3 regions of the Scandinavium sp. M-37 genome follow, and region 3 is predicted to be linked to each of the others. Evidence: predicted binding sites of a transcription regulator. Region 3 holds the regulator's gene; each other region holds the start of a gene.
The links. The regulator CRP, encoded in region 3, controls carbon source genes, mostly activating them, when cyclic AMP is high. The targets are predictions, from matches to a motif close to ATGTGANNNNNNTCACAT.

Region 1 (4,222 bases), on a different contig from region 3:
TGCGTTCGGCATCGAACTCATTAATGATGATGGCGGGTCTGGTCATTGTTGACTCCATGTTTTCCAGGTTGAAATCCAGTTGCTTGTTTCCAAAAGAAAACCCTCGTCGTACAGGACGAGGGTTTAGGGTCTGACCATCATACTGACTGTGGTCGGATCTTTGAAGTGATTCAGCTCACATTAGAAGATTAGGCTGCCAATCAGCGCGAACAAGAAGGCCAGGCCGCCCAGCAGCGTTTCCATCACCGTCCAGGTTTTCAGGGTGGTCTTCTCATCCATTTCCAGGAAGCGACCCACCAGCCAGAAACCGGAGTCGTTAACGTGTGACAGCACCGTGGCACCACCGGCGATAGCGATCACGATAAAGCACAGATCAAGCTGGCTGATACCCGTCGTGGCCTGCACCATCGGCGCGACCAGCGCGGCGGTGGTTGTCAGGGCGACTGTGGCGGAACCTTGCGCCACGCGCAGCGCCGTGGAAATCACGAAGGCGGCGACAATAACCGGCATCCCGGTGTCTGACAGCACGCCAGCCAGAGCATCACCAATGCCGCTGGCACGCAGAACGCCGCCGAACATACCGCCTGCGCCAGTCACCAGAATGATGCCGCAGATGGGACCTAATGCGCCGTCACAGATTTTTTCCAGATGCTTAAGGCTGTGCTGACGGCTGAAAACGGCCAGCGCAAAGAACACGGTGATCAGCAGCGCTACCGGGGTTTTGCCGAGCATACGCAGGAAGTTCACCACCACATCATCTTTCGCCACCCAGCCCAGAACGACCGCGGTATTGAGCCCCGTTTCGAGGAAAATCAGCACCAGCGGCATCAGCAGAATGGTCAGCACCATACCGAATGACGGCGGCTTGTGATTGGCATCGGCTTCAACGGTGCCGAGGAAAGAAGAAGGCAGTTTGATGTCGAATTTCTTGCCAGCATATTGGCCGTACAGGTACGCGCCGAGATACCAGGTTGGCAGGGCGATAATCAGGCCGACAATCACCAGTAGACCGATGTTGGCCCCGAGCAGTTCAGCTGCAGCAACCGGGCCCGGATGAGGCGGAACCAGCGCATGCATTACCGCAAAGGCACCCGCCGCCGGGAAGGCGTATTTCAGCGTCGAGCCGCCAAACTGCTTCGCGACGCTGAAAATAATCGGCAGCATCACCACCAGACCGGCGTCGAAGAAAATCGGGAAGCCGAACAGCAGGGAGGCGACACCGAGTGCAAACGGCGCGCGATGTGCGCCAAATTTACCAATCAGCGTATCGGCCAGCACTTTTGCCCCGCCGGAGACTTCCAGCAGGCGGCCAATCATTGCACCCAGACCGACCAGCAGCGCCACGCCCGCTAGCGTGCCGCCAAAGCCGGTCAGTAATGTTGGAACCACTTTATCGAAAGGCACTTTTGTCAGCAGCGCCACCACGATGCTGACCAGGGTTAAGGCTAAAAAGGCATGCACTTTGAAGCGCATGATCAAGACCAGCAGCAGGGCGACGGCCCCTGCAGCGATGCCGAGCAGCGTACCGGCTCCCAATGCGTTCGTAACTTCTGTCATCTTAATATCCTCTGTAGGGTGACAGCTAATGGGTAGTGATAGCCTGGCTAAATCCCTGCATTTATCACTGATACCGGTAACATGATACTGGTAACATAGCGGGGGTTGTAAATACGCTCCGGGACGTTTATTAACACTTTGCGACGGCCGTCAAATATCCTGAACATTTATCGATTCGAATAAAATATGTTCGATAGACGTGATGGATTTCAAATCTGGCATATCCTTGATAAGCACCGCTGCGCCTTCCGGCGTCAGCATTTTTCCAGAAACAGGAGATTCCATGAGCGGTTACGACAAATTGACCCTAAAAGATGGCAGCACGCTCTATTTCAAAGACTGGGGGAGCGGACAGCCGATTGTGTTCAGCCACGGCTGGCCGCTAACGGCAGATGCGTTCGAAGACCAGATGCTGTTTCTCGGCTCGAAGGGATATCGGGTGATTGCTCATGACCGACGCGGCCACGGCCGTTCGTCCCAGACCTGGGACGGTAATAACATGGATCAATATGCCGACGATCTCGCCGAGCTGACGGCACATCTGGATCTGAAAGATGCGGTCCACGTCGGGCACTCCACCGGCGGGGGCGAAGTGGCGCGGTATATTGGCCGCCACGGCACCAGCCGGGTGGCAAAGGCGGTGTTGATTAGCGCGGTGACGCCTATCATGGTGAAAACCGATTTTAACCCGAACGGCGTGCCGATTGAGGTGTTTGACGGCATCCGCGAGGGCGTAGTGAAGGACCGTGGGGCATTCTTCCATGAACTGACGATGGCGTTTTACGGCTATAACCGCGCAGGAGCAAACATCTCGGAAGTGGTTCGTGCCGGCTTCGTCGCACAGGGCTTACAGGGCTCTATCAAATCGCTTTATGACTGTATTAAGGCGTTTTCGGAAACGGACCTGCGCGACGATTTAGCGCGGATGACCATCCCGACGTTAGTCATTCATGGCGACGATGATCAGATTGTCCCGTTCGAGACCTGCGGCAAAGTGGCCGCTGAAGCTCTGCCGCACGGCGAGCTAAAGGTGTATCCGGGCGGCTCCCACGGAATTTGCACCACCCACAAACAGCAGATCAACGAAGATCTGCTGGCATTCCTCAAAGCGTAACGGCGATGCCCGGTACGTGATGTGCCGGGCGTACACTTCCCCCTCTAACAGGCTACACTGACGGTTTTCTCCTTTCAGGGCCAGACAATGCCGGTCACTCAACTTCCAGCCGATCAGCGCTTTTTTGCCGACCTGCTCAGCGGACTGGTGCTTAATCCCCAGCAGCTTGGTCGCGTGTGGTTTGCCAGCGCGCCGAAAACCCCGCCAGCGGGTAGCCTGTGTCTGGATTTGCCGCGTCTTGACGTGGTATTACGCGGTGAATATGGCAATAAGCTGGAGCAGGCGCAGCGGACGTTGACCCAGGGCGAGATGCTGTTTATCCCGCCGCGTGCCGCCAATTTGCCGCTGTTCACCCGTTCGACGATGGTGCTGAGTATGGTTTTTGCCCCTGCGTGGACCGGAATGGCATTTTATGACTGCCGGAGCGGCGGCACGCCAGGCCCGCTGCGCAAGATTGAAATCGCCCATCAGCAGCGCGGGGAAGGGGAGGCAATGCTCACCGCCTTGACGCTGCTCAGCCGTTCTCCGCAGGATCAGTCGATCATCCAGCCCCTGATGCTCAGCTTTCTGCATCTGTGCCGTAAAAGCGTCACGACCCGCGCAGACGCGACCCCGACCCGGCCGCAGTTTCTGTATCAGAGCATGTGCAACTGGATCCAGGATAACTATGCGCAGCCGCTGACCCGCGAAGACGTGGCGGGCTTTTTTAACATTACCCCGAATCATTTGTCGCGGCTGTTCAGCCAGCAGGGCACGATGAGTTTTGTCGAGTATTTACGCTGGGTGAGGATGGCGAAGGCGCGGATGATTTTACAGAAGTCACCGCTGTCGATTGGCGATGTGGCGCTGCGCTGTGGCTATCCTGATGGCGACTATTTTAGCCGGGTGTTCCGGCGTCAGTTTGGCCTGACGCCGGGGGAGTATCGGGCACGTTTTCAGTAAGGTTACAGGCTCAGCTCTGTATTCAGCAGACGGTGCAGCGCCTCGGGATCGGTGGCTGCCAGTAGTGACTCGCGGAACGTTTTATTCACCAACTTACGCGCCAGTTGGGAGAAGACTTTCACGTGGTTAATCCCTTCGTGTTCGCCGAGGGTGAGCATGATAACCAGCTCCACGTCGCCCATTTCCGATTCCCAGTCTACCTGAGTGGGCAGCCGCGCCAGGCTGATACTTGAGTGGCGGATCCATGCCGATTTGGTGTGCGGAATCGCCACCCCAAAGCCCACCCCGGTGGTGACGATTTCTTCCCGCTGCCAGATATCCTCTTCCAGTTCGAGCGGATGCGCGGTGCGCCCGTTCACTGCCAGGTTGCCGCACAGCAGCTGGATAACCTGCTCTTTGCGATATGGCTTATCGACGAACAGAATGTTCTCTACCGCCAGCAGCGGGCGGGCGTCCTCTTCGGGGGTAAAGGTGCGCAGCAGGGTTTCTATCTCTTCCGGGCTGCGGCAGTCGCAGGCTTTATCGGCCAGCGCCCGACAGGCACGACTGTCGAGCTGGCGCAGCTGGCTTTTCACCGCCGGAATGCGCGGCCCGCTCATGCTCAGTTCG
Region 2 (4,222 bases), on a different contig from region 3:
AACGCCCATACCACCGATAGATTCAGTTGCCCAAATTGGGTCACCGGAGAACAGCTCATCATATTCTGGGGTACGCAGGAAGCGAACCATACGCAGTTTCATGACCAGGTGGTCAATCATTTCCTGAGCATCTTTCTCAGTGATTTTGCCAGCTTTCAGGTCACGTTCGATGAAGGCATCCAGGAAGGTGGATACACGGCCGAAGGACATTGCTGCACCGTTCTGAGACTTAACAGCGGCCAGGTAGCCGAAGTAGGTCCACTGAATAGCTTCCTGCGCGTTGGTTGCAGGACCAGAGATATCGCAGCCGTATTTAGCAGCCATTTCTTTGATCTGACCCAGAGCACGGTACTGTTCAGAGATTTCTTCACGCAGACGGATAGTGGCTTCCAGATTTACGCCGTTTTCCAGATCGGACTGCAGGGAAACGAACTGAGCGTATTTGTCTTTCATCAGGAAGTCGATACCGTACAGCGCAACGCGACGGTAGTCACCGATGATACGGCCACGGCCGTATGCGTCAGGCAGACCAGTCAGAACGCCAGATTTACGGCAGTTCAGAATGTCTTTGGTGTACACATCGAATACACCCTGGTTATGGGTTTTGCGGTATTCGGTGAAGATTTTTTTCAGCATCGGGTCCAGTTCGCGATTGTACGCTTTACAGGAACCTTCAACCATTTTGATGCCGCCGAACGGGATAATCGCACGTTTCAGCGGAGCTTCAGTCTGCAGGCCAACGATTTTCTCAAGGGCTTTGTTGATGTAGCCAGCGTCGTGAGAAGTGATGGTTGACGCAACGGAGGTGTCGAAATCAACTGGCGCGTGAGTGCGGTTTTCCAGTTTAACGCCTTCCATTACGTTGTCCCACAGGGCGGTGGTCGCATCAGTCGCGCCGGCCAGGAAGGACTCATCGCCTTCATAAGGGGTGTAGTTTTTCTGGATGAAGTCACGGACGTTGACTTCTTTCTGCCAATCACCTTTGGCAAAACCTTCCCAGGCTGTAGCTAACTTTTCGTTAAGTTCGGACATGTAACACCTACCTTCTTATGTGGATTTTTTATTTACTGCCTGAAACAACCCTTAATGCTGGTCGTTGCCACGCAGGTAAATGACCCAGTACGTCAACCCGACTAACAGACCACCACCAATAATGTTACCGATTGTCACCGGGATCAGGTTATCAGTGATGAAGTTCATGACAGTCAAGTGAGAGAAACTATCCGGTGTAGAACCGATTGCGGTCCAGAATTCCGGGCTGGCAAAGTGGCGAATGACGATACCCATCGGGATCATAAACATGTTCGCAATGCTGTGTTCGAAGCCGCTGGCAACAAACATCGCTACGGGCAGAACCATAATCATCGCTTTATCCATCAGGCTGCGGCCGGAGTAGCTCATCCACACCGCCAGACATACCATCAGGTTTGCCAGGATACCAAGGCATACAGCCTCGATAAAAGTATGATGCATTTTGTGGTCAGCGGTTTGCAGGACGTTCAGTCCCCATCCCCCATTGGCAGCCATATATTCGCCAGATAACCACATCAGCAGAACAAACAGTAAGGCACCAATCAGGTTACCAACATAGACGTTTAACCAGTTCTTAGCCAGCTGTCCCCACGTGATTTTACCACTTGCTTTAGCGACCACGATAAGCACCGTAGAGGTGAAAAGGTCTGCGCCGCAAATGACACATAGGATGAGTCCCAGTGAGAAGCAGATACCGCCAATCAGCTTGGCAATACCAAACGGCATTCCCGCAGTGCCTGTCGTGGACGTGATGTAGAAGACGAAGGCAATGGAGATGAATACACCCGCAGTAATCGCCAGGAAAAAGGTTTTGAGCGGTTGTTTCGTTGCTTTATAGACACCCGCTTCTTCGGCCACTTTGGCCATCTCAGCTGGGAGTAAAAGATCAAAAGGGTTGTCAGCTTTCACACTAACTCTCTCTTTATTAAGTCGGCGACGAGATACTAACAAAGCATTATAGAAGAGAAATTGATATAGATCATATCTCGCCTGGCTTATAGGCCCGCAAAACGCATGGTTTTTCAGCATTCACGGCGTAACTTTTTGATTATCAAACTAAAAATAAATTTTAAAATTTAAAACCACAGTTGAATTTTTTCTGTAACCCCCTTTTTAACGGTTAATTAAAATGGAGTAATATGCATTAAAATTAACATAAATAGTAAGCTACTAATAATAGTATTTACTCTTGGTTAACTTAAATATTACAAATTAACGAAGGGGATGAAAAAATAAAAACGGGGCCCCTTCCGAGGTCCCGTAATATAGCGCAGGCGAATAATTTCGCCATAGGTTATTTGTGGTTTTACTGCTGTTTAGACCAGAAGCTCGCTTTTGCGCGCTGCAATTTCTCATACGCTTTTAACAGCGATTGATGGGCGGGGAAGGCCGCGAGGTCGCTGTCTACCGGTTGCAGACCGTAGAATGCCTCTTCGCCGCTCAGCGCCGCACTGGCGGCTTCCACTGCATCCGCGCCGTACATGCGTACGAATGCGTTCAGGTACTGCAGCGGCTGGCGTTCTTCTTCCTGAGAAAGCAACAGCAGCGTTTGCAGGCAACGGTAGTAGTTTGCGCGCTCCGGGCTAAAGATAGAGGCGTTGAACTCCATCGTCCACTCGGTCCAGATCAGCGCCTGCTCGAGATCGCCACCGGCCAGTGCCAGCATCGCTTTCAGTTCGCCAATGCGCAGGGTGTACCAGCCGTTGTCTTTCCCGGTCGCCATCCCGAGCAGTTCACGGACACGGGTGAAGTCGTCCAGACCTTCATCATCCATCTGTTCGATCAACGCCAGATAATCTTCTTTTTCCCACTCGCTGTTCGGCAGAGAAAGAATCGTTTCGCGCAGATGGCTGCCCATATTGTTATTCGCCAGCCACAGATCTTCTGCTGGATAAATATCAGACATCCCCGGGACGATAATACGGCAAGCATAAACGCTCAGATGCTCGTAGTCGGCAATATACACTTCTTTATCTTCCGCCTGGAAAATCGCCATCAGTGTGGCAAATTCCTCGTCGGTAGTGCCGGAGAAGTTCCAGTCGGCAAACGGATAGTCTGCATCCTGTTTGAACATATCCCAGGAGATCAAACCGCTGGAGTCGATGAAGTGGGTTTCGAGGTTGGCGTGCTCGCCGACTTCTTCGTCATCGAAGGTCGGTGGGGTGAACACATCGAGATCTTTCAGACCACGACCCTGCAGCAGTTCGGTCACGGTACGCTCCAGCGCCACGCCGAAGTCAGGGTGGGCGCCGAAGGACGCGAAGCAGGTCCCGTTGGCCGGGTTAAACAGCACCACGCAGATAACCGGATATTTGCCGCCCAGTGAGCCGTCATAGGCAAAGATTGGGAACCCTTCGGCTTCCAGCTTCGCGATTGATTCCACCACGCTCGGATAACGCGCCATTACCTCGGCCGGGATCTCCGGCAGGCTGATGCTTTCGGCGATAATGCGGTTTTTGATGTGACGTTCGAACACTTCGGACAGCGCCTGAACACGCGCTTCATTACGAGTGTTACCGGCGGACATGCCGTTGGAGACATACAGGTTGCCGACAATGTTCATCGGGATGTAAACGGTCTCGCCATCAGACTGACGGGTAAACGGCAAACCGCACACGCCGCGATCGTCATTGCCCGACTGCAGATCGACCAGCAGGCTGGCGGTCAACTGATCGTCCGGATCGTAAAACGCGCGCAGACGTTCATCAAGAATGCCTTCCGGCACTTCGTCATCTTCGGTCAGCGGGAACCATTTTTCATTCGGGTAATGAACAAACGGGCCGTTGGCGATGGTTTCGCCCAGCCAGAAGTCGGCAAAGAAATAGTTGGTGGACAGACGCTCAAAGTATTCGCCGAGCGCAGACGCCAGGGCCGCTTTCTTAGTTGCGCCTTTACCGTTGGTGAAGCACAGCGCGCACTCTTTATCGCGAATATGCACGGACCAGACGTTAGGCACCGGATTCAGCCAGGACGCTTCTTCAATGTTGAAACCGAGGTCGGTTAATTTTTGCTGGAAGCGGGCGATGGAGTCTTCCAGAGCGGCGTCTTTGCCGGGAATAAATGTTTGGGTCATGGCGGTCACTTTTGTCGTACGGAAAGCGCGCAATGATACGGGTTTTGTGTGTCAGGCGCTATCGTCCCGGCCCGGGCGGCGAAAATAAAAGCCTCGGCTACGCTTAGAAACAATAAC
Region 3 (4,222 bases):
CGCTAGAAGACAAGGTCGCCGACGTAAAACAACAATTGAAAAGCGGGGACGTCGTCCTGGTGTGGTCCGAACTGCACGAGACGGTGAACCTAATGCCCCGTACCCAATTCCACGGCTGACTATACTCAAAAATATTACTGCTTCAGGGAGTAGTTATGTCTGCCAAACATCCGGTGATCGCCGTGACCGGCTCCAGCGGCGCGGGAACCACCACCACCAGCCTCGCCTTCCGTAAAATCTTTGCCCAACTCAATCTGACCGCTGCGGAAGTGGAAGGCGACAGTTTCCACCGTTACACCCGCCCAGAAATGGACATGGCCATCCGCAAAGCGCGCGATATGGGTCGACACATCAGTTATTTTGGCCCGGACGCCAACGATTTCGGCCTACTCGAACAGACGTTTTTGACCTATGGCCTGGACGGCAGCGGGCAGTCGCGTAAATACCTGCATACCTACGACGAGGCGGTGCCGTGGAATCAGGTGCCTGGGACGTTTACGCCGTGGCAACCGCTGCCTGAACCCTCCGATGTGCTGTTTTATGAAGGCCTGCACGGCGGGGTTGTAACCCCGCAGCACGACGTGGCAAAACACGTCGATTTGCTGGTCGGCGTGGTGCCGATTGTGAACCTCGAATGGATCCAAAAGCTGACGCGTGACACCAGCGAACGCGGACATTCCCGGGAAGCAGTCATGGATTCAGTGGTGCGTTCGATGGAAGACTATATCAACTTCATCACCCCGCAGTTCTCACGTACCCACATTAACTTCCAGCGCGTACCCACCGTGGACACCTCCAACCCGTTCGCGGCGAAAGGGATCCCCTCGCTCGATGAAAGCTTTGTGGTCATCCATTTCCAGAATCTGGGCGATATTGATTTCCCCTGGCTGCTGGCGATGCTACAGGGTTCATTCATTTCTCACATGAATACATTAGTGGTGCCGGGCGGGAAGATGGGGCTGGCTATGGAGCTGATTATGTCGCCGCTGGTCGAGCGGTTGATGGAAGGCAAAAAGATAGGTTGATGTCATCCGAAAAACAGTAGGCCCGGTCAGCGCAGCGCCACCGGGCAGGCGGCTTACCCTTCGACCACTTCAAACGAATGGGTAATTTTCGCCGCTTTCTCCAGCATCAGCGCCACCGAGCAGTATTTCTCAGCGGACAAATCCACCGCACGCGACACCGCGGCTTCTTTCAGCTCTTTCCCGGTCACGATGAAGTGCAAATTAATGTGGGTAAACAAACGCGGAGCTTCTTCACGACGCTCAGAGGTCAACTTCACCTCGCAATCGGTCACGTCATGACGCCCCTTTTGCAGAATCGATACCACGTCAATCGCGCTGCATCCTCCCGCGGCCATCAGCACCATTTCCATCGGGCTTGGCGCTTTGTCACCAGAGTTACCGTCCATCAGGATTTGGTGGCCAGAAGCAGACTCGCCCAGGAAGGTTAAACCCTCAACCCATTTCACACGCGCTTGCATAATTGTTAACTCCAGAGTTGCAATTTTCCTGACAGATTACGCGCACATAACAATTCTCGCAACGGAAGGCGACGTGCGTCATGCTGAAGCGAGACACCAGGAGACACGCGGCAAAAGCTATGCTAAAACAGTCGGGATGCTACAGTAATACATTGAAGTACTGCATGTATGCAGAGGACATCACACTACAGGCTGCAGTAAAATCCGACAGCCGACTTCCCAGGCACAGGGAAGGATACGATTGCAAAGCCAGCGGCAGTGTCTTATCTGCCACTGGAGACAGCTTATAACAGAGGATAACCGCGCATGGTGCTTGGCAAACCGCAAACAGACCCTACCCTTGAATGGTTCTTGTCTCATTGCCACATTCATAAGTACCCATCGAAGAGCACGCTGATTCACCAGGGTGAAAAAGCAGAAACGCTGTACTACATCGTGAAAGGCTCCGTTGCAGTACTCATCAAGGATGAAGAAGGTAAAGAGATGATCCTCTCTTACCTTAACCAGGGCGACTTTATCGGTGAGCTTGGCCTGTTCGAAGAAGGTCAGGAGCGTAGTGCCTGGGTTCGGGCGAAAACCGCTTGTGAAGTGGCCGAAATCTCCTACAAAAAATTCCGTCAGCTTATCCAGGTGAACCCGGATATTCTGATGCGCCTCTCCTCCCAGATGGCGCGTCGCCTGCAGGTCACCTCTGAAAAAGTGGGCAACCTGGCGTTCCTCGACGTAACCGGTCGTATCGCGCAGACGCTGCTGAACCTGGCAAAACAGCCTGATGCTATGACCCACCCGGACGGTATGCAAATTAAAATCACCCGTCAGGAAATCGGTCAGATCGTTGGCTGCTCACGTGAAACCGTGGGCCGTATTCTGAAAATGCTGGAAGATCAGAATCTGATCTCCGCCCACGGTAAAACTATCGTGGTTTACGGTACCCGCTAAGCCAGATTAACGGCGTATTGCCCTGGGGCAGTACGCCGTTTTTGTCTCTCCCCTCATGTGGCGCAGGCTGATTTATCACCCGGAAATTAACTACGCACTGCGACAAACGCTGGTGCTCTGTTTACCCGTGGCTATCGGTCTGGCTCTGGGTTATCTCAAGTACGGTCTGCTGTTTTCATTGGTTCCCGCCTGCTGCAACATTGCCGGGCTGGACACGCCCCACAAACGTTTCTTCAAGCGCCTGATTATTGGCGGCTCGCTGTTTGCGGGCTGTAGCCTCGCGGTACAGCTGCTGCTGGCGCGTGACGTGCCGCTGCCCATTATTCTGAGCGGGCTGGCGATGCTACTCGGCGTTACCGCCGAAATCAGTTCTCTGCACGCGCGCCTGCTGCCCGCCTCGCTGATTGCCTCGATCTTCACCCTCAGCCTCGCAGGCAATATGCCGGTGTGGCAGCCGCTGCTGATTTACGCTCTCGGCACTCTGTGGTACGGCCTGTTTAACTGGTTCTGGTTCTGGATGTGGCGCGAACAGCCGCTGCGCGAATCCCTGAGCCTGCTCTATCGCCAGCTAGCGGATTATTGTGAAGCCAAATACAGCCTCCTGACTCAGCACACCGATCCTGAAAAAGCGCTGCCACCGCTACTCAACCGTCAGCAGAAGGCAGTCGACCTGATTACCCAGTGTTACCAGCAAATGCATATGCTCGCAGCCAACCAGAATCACGAATACAAGCGCCTGCTGCGCGCCTTCCAGATGGGCCTCGACCTGCAAGAACATATTTCAGTCAGCCTGCATCAGCCAGCGGAAGTGCAAAAACTGGTGGAACGCAGCCACGCTGAAGCGGTGATCCGCTGGAATGCACAAACCATCGCCGCCCGGCTGCGGGTGATGGCCGATGACATTCTTTATCACCGTTTTCCGCAGCGCTTTAACATGGATAAACAGATTGGCGCTCTGGAAAAAATCGCCCATCAGCACCCGGATAATCCCGTCGGCCAGTTCTGCGCCTGGCATTTCAGCCGTATCGCCCGCGTCTTGCGGATGCAGCGCCCGCTGTACCCGCGCAATCTGATGGCCGATAACGAACGCCGTCTGCCGGTTTTCGCCGCGCTGAAAAGCTACCTGTCGTTTAAATCTCCGGCGCTGCGAAACGCGGCGCGAATCAGCGTGATGCTGAGCATCGCCAGCCTGATGGGGGCGGCGCTGAATCTGCCGAAGCCGTACTGGATCCTGATGACCGTCCTGCTGGTGACGCAAAACGGCTACGGCGCAACGCGCGTGCGAATTTTCCACCGGGCCGCGGGCACGCTGGCCGGGCTGGTGATTGCCGCAGGCACCCTGCACTTCCACGTACCGGAAGGCTACACCCTGGCGTCGATGTTATTGATTACCCTGGCGAGCTATCTGATCATTCGCAAGAGCTACGGCTGGGCCACCGTGGGCTTTACGGTCACCGCGGTATACACCATTCAGCTGCTGACGCTCAACGGCGAACATTTCATTCTGGCTCGTTTTGTCGACACGGTGATTGGCTGTCTGATAGCCTTCGGCGGAATGGTCTGGCTGTGGCCGCAGTGGCAAAGCGGGCTACTGCGTAAAAATGCCCAGCAGGCGCTGGAGGCCGACCAGGATGCCCTGCGGCTGATCCTCAGTAACGACCCGCAGGCACCCACCCTGGCATATCAGCGGATGCGCGTGAATCAGGCGCACAACGCGCTGTTCAACTCGCTGAATCAGGCGATGCAGGAACCGGGCTTTAACTCGCATTATCTGGCGGATATGAAGCTGTGGGTAACGCA

Region 1: a site for CRP is predicted at 1,755-1,772, ahead of ACG0Z5_RS08015 (GntP family permease). Genes of this name have one in related genera too.
Region 2: a site for CRP is predicted at 2,000-2,017, ahead of focA (formate transporter FocA). Genes of this name have one in related genera too.

The regions. Positions count from the first base shown of each region.
Region 1 is NZ_JBIGIN010000007.1:174,639-178,860, reverse strand. Features, by position in the region: gene rnk (nucleoside diphosphate kinase regulator) at 1-46, opposite strand, end outside; gene ACG0Z5_RS08015 (GntP family permease) at 181-1,557, opposite strand; gene ACG0Z5_RS08010 (alpha/beta fold hydrolase) at 1,841-2,671, shown strand; gene ACG0Z5_RS08005 (helix-turn-helix transcriptional regulator) at 2,759-3,613, shown strand; gene ptsP (phosphoenolpyruvate--protein phosphotransferase) at 3,616-4,222, opposite strand, start outside.
Region 2 is NZ_JBIGIN010000045.1:5,055-9,276, forward strand. Features, by position in the region: gene pflB (formate C-acetyltransferase) at 1-1,032, opposite strand, end outside; gene focA (formate transporter FocA) at 1,084-1,941, opposite strand; gene ycaO (30S ribosomal protein S12 methylthiotransferase accessory factor YcaO) at 2,339-4,105, opposite strand.
Region 3 is NZ_JBIGIN010000016.1:55,852-60,073, reverse strand. Features, by position in the region: gene ACG0Z5_RS13225 (YheU family protein) at 1-119, shown strand, start outside; gene ACG0Z5_RS13220 (phosphoribulokinase) at 156-1,025, shown strand; gene ACG0Z5_RS13215 (OsmC family protein) at 1,079-1,483, opposite strand; gene crp (cAMP-activated global transcriptional regulator CRP) at 1,790-2,422, shown strand; gene ACG0Z5_RS13205 (YccS/YhfK family putative transporter) at 2,478-4,222, shown strand, end outside.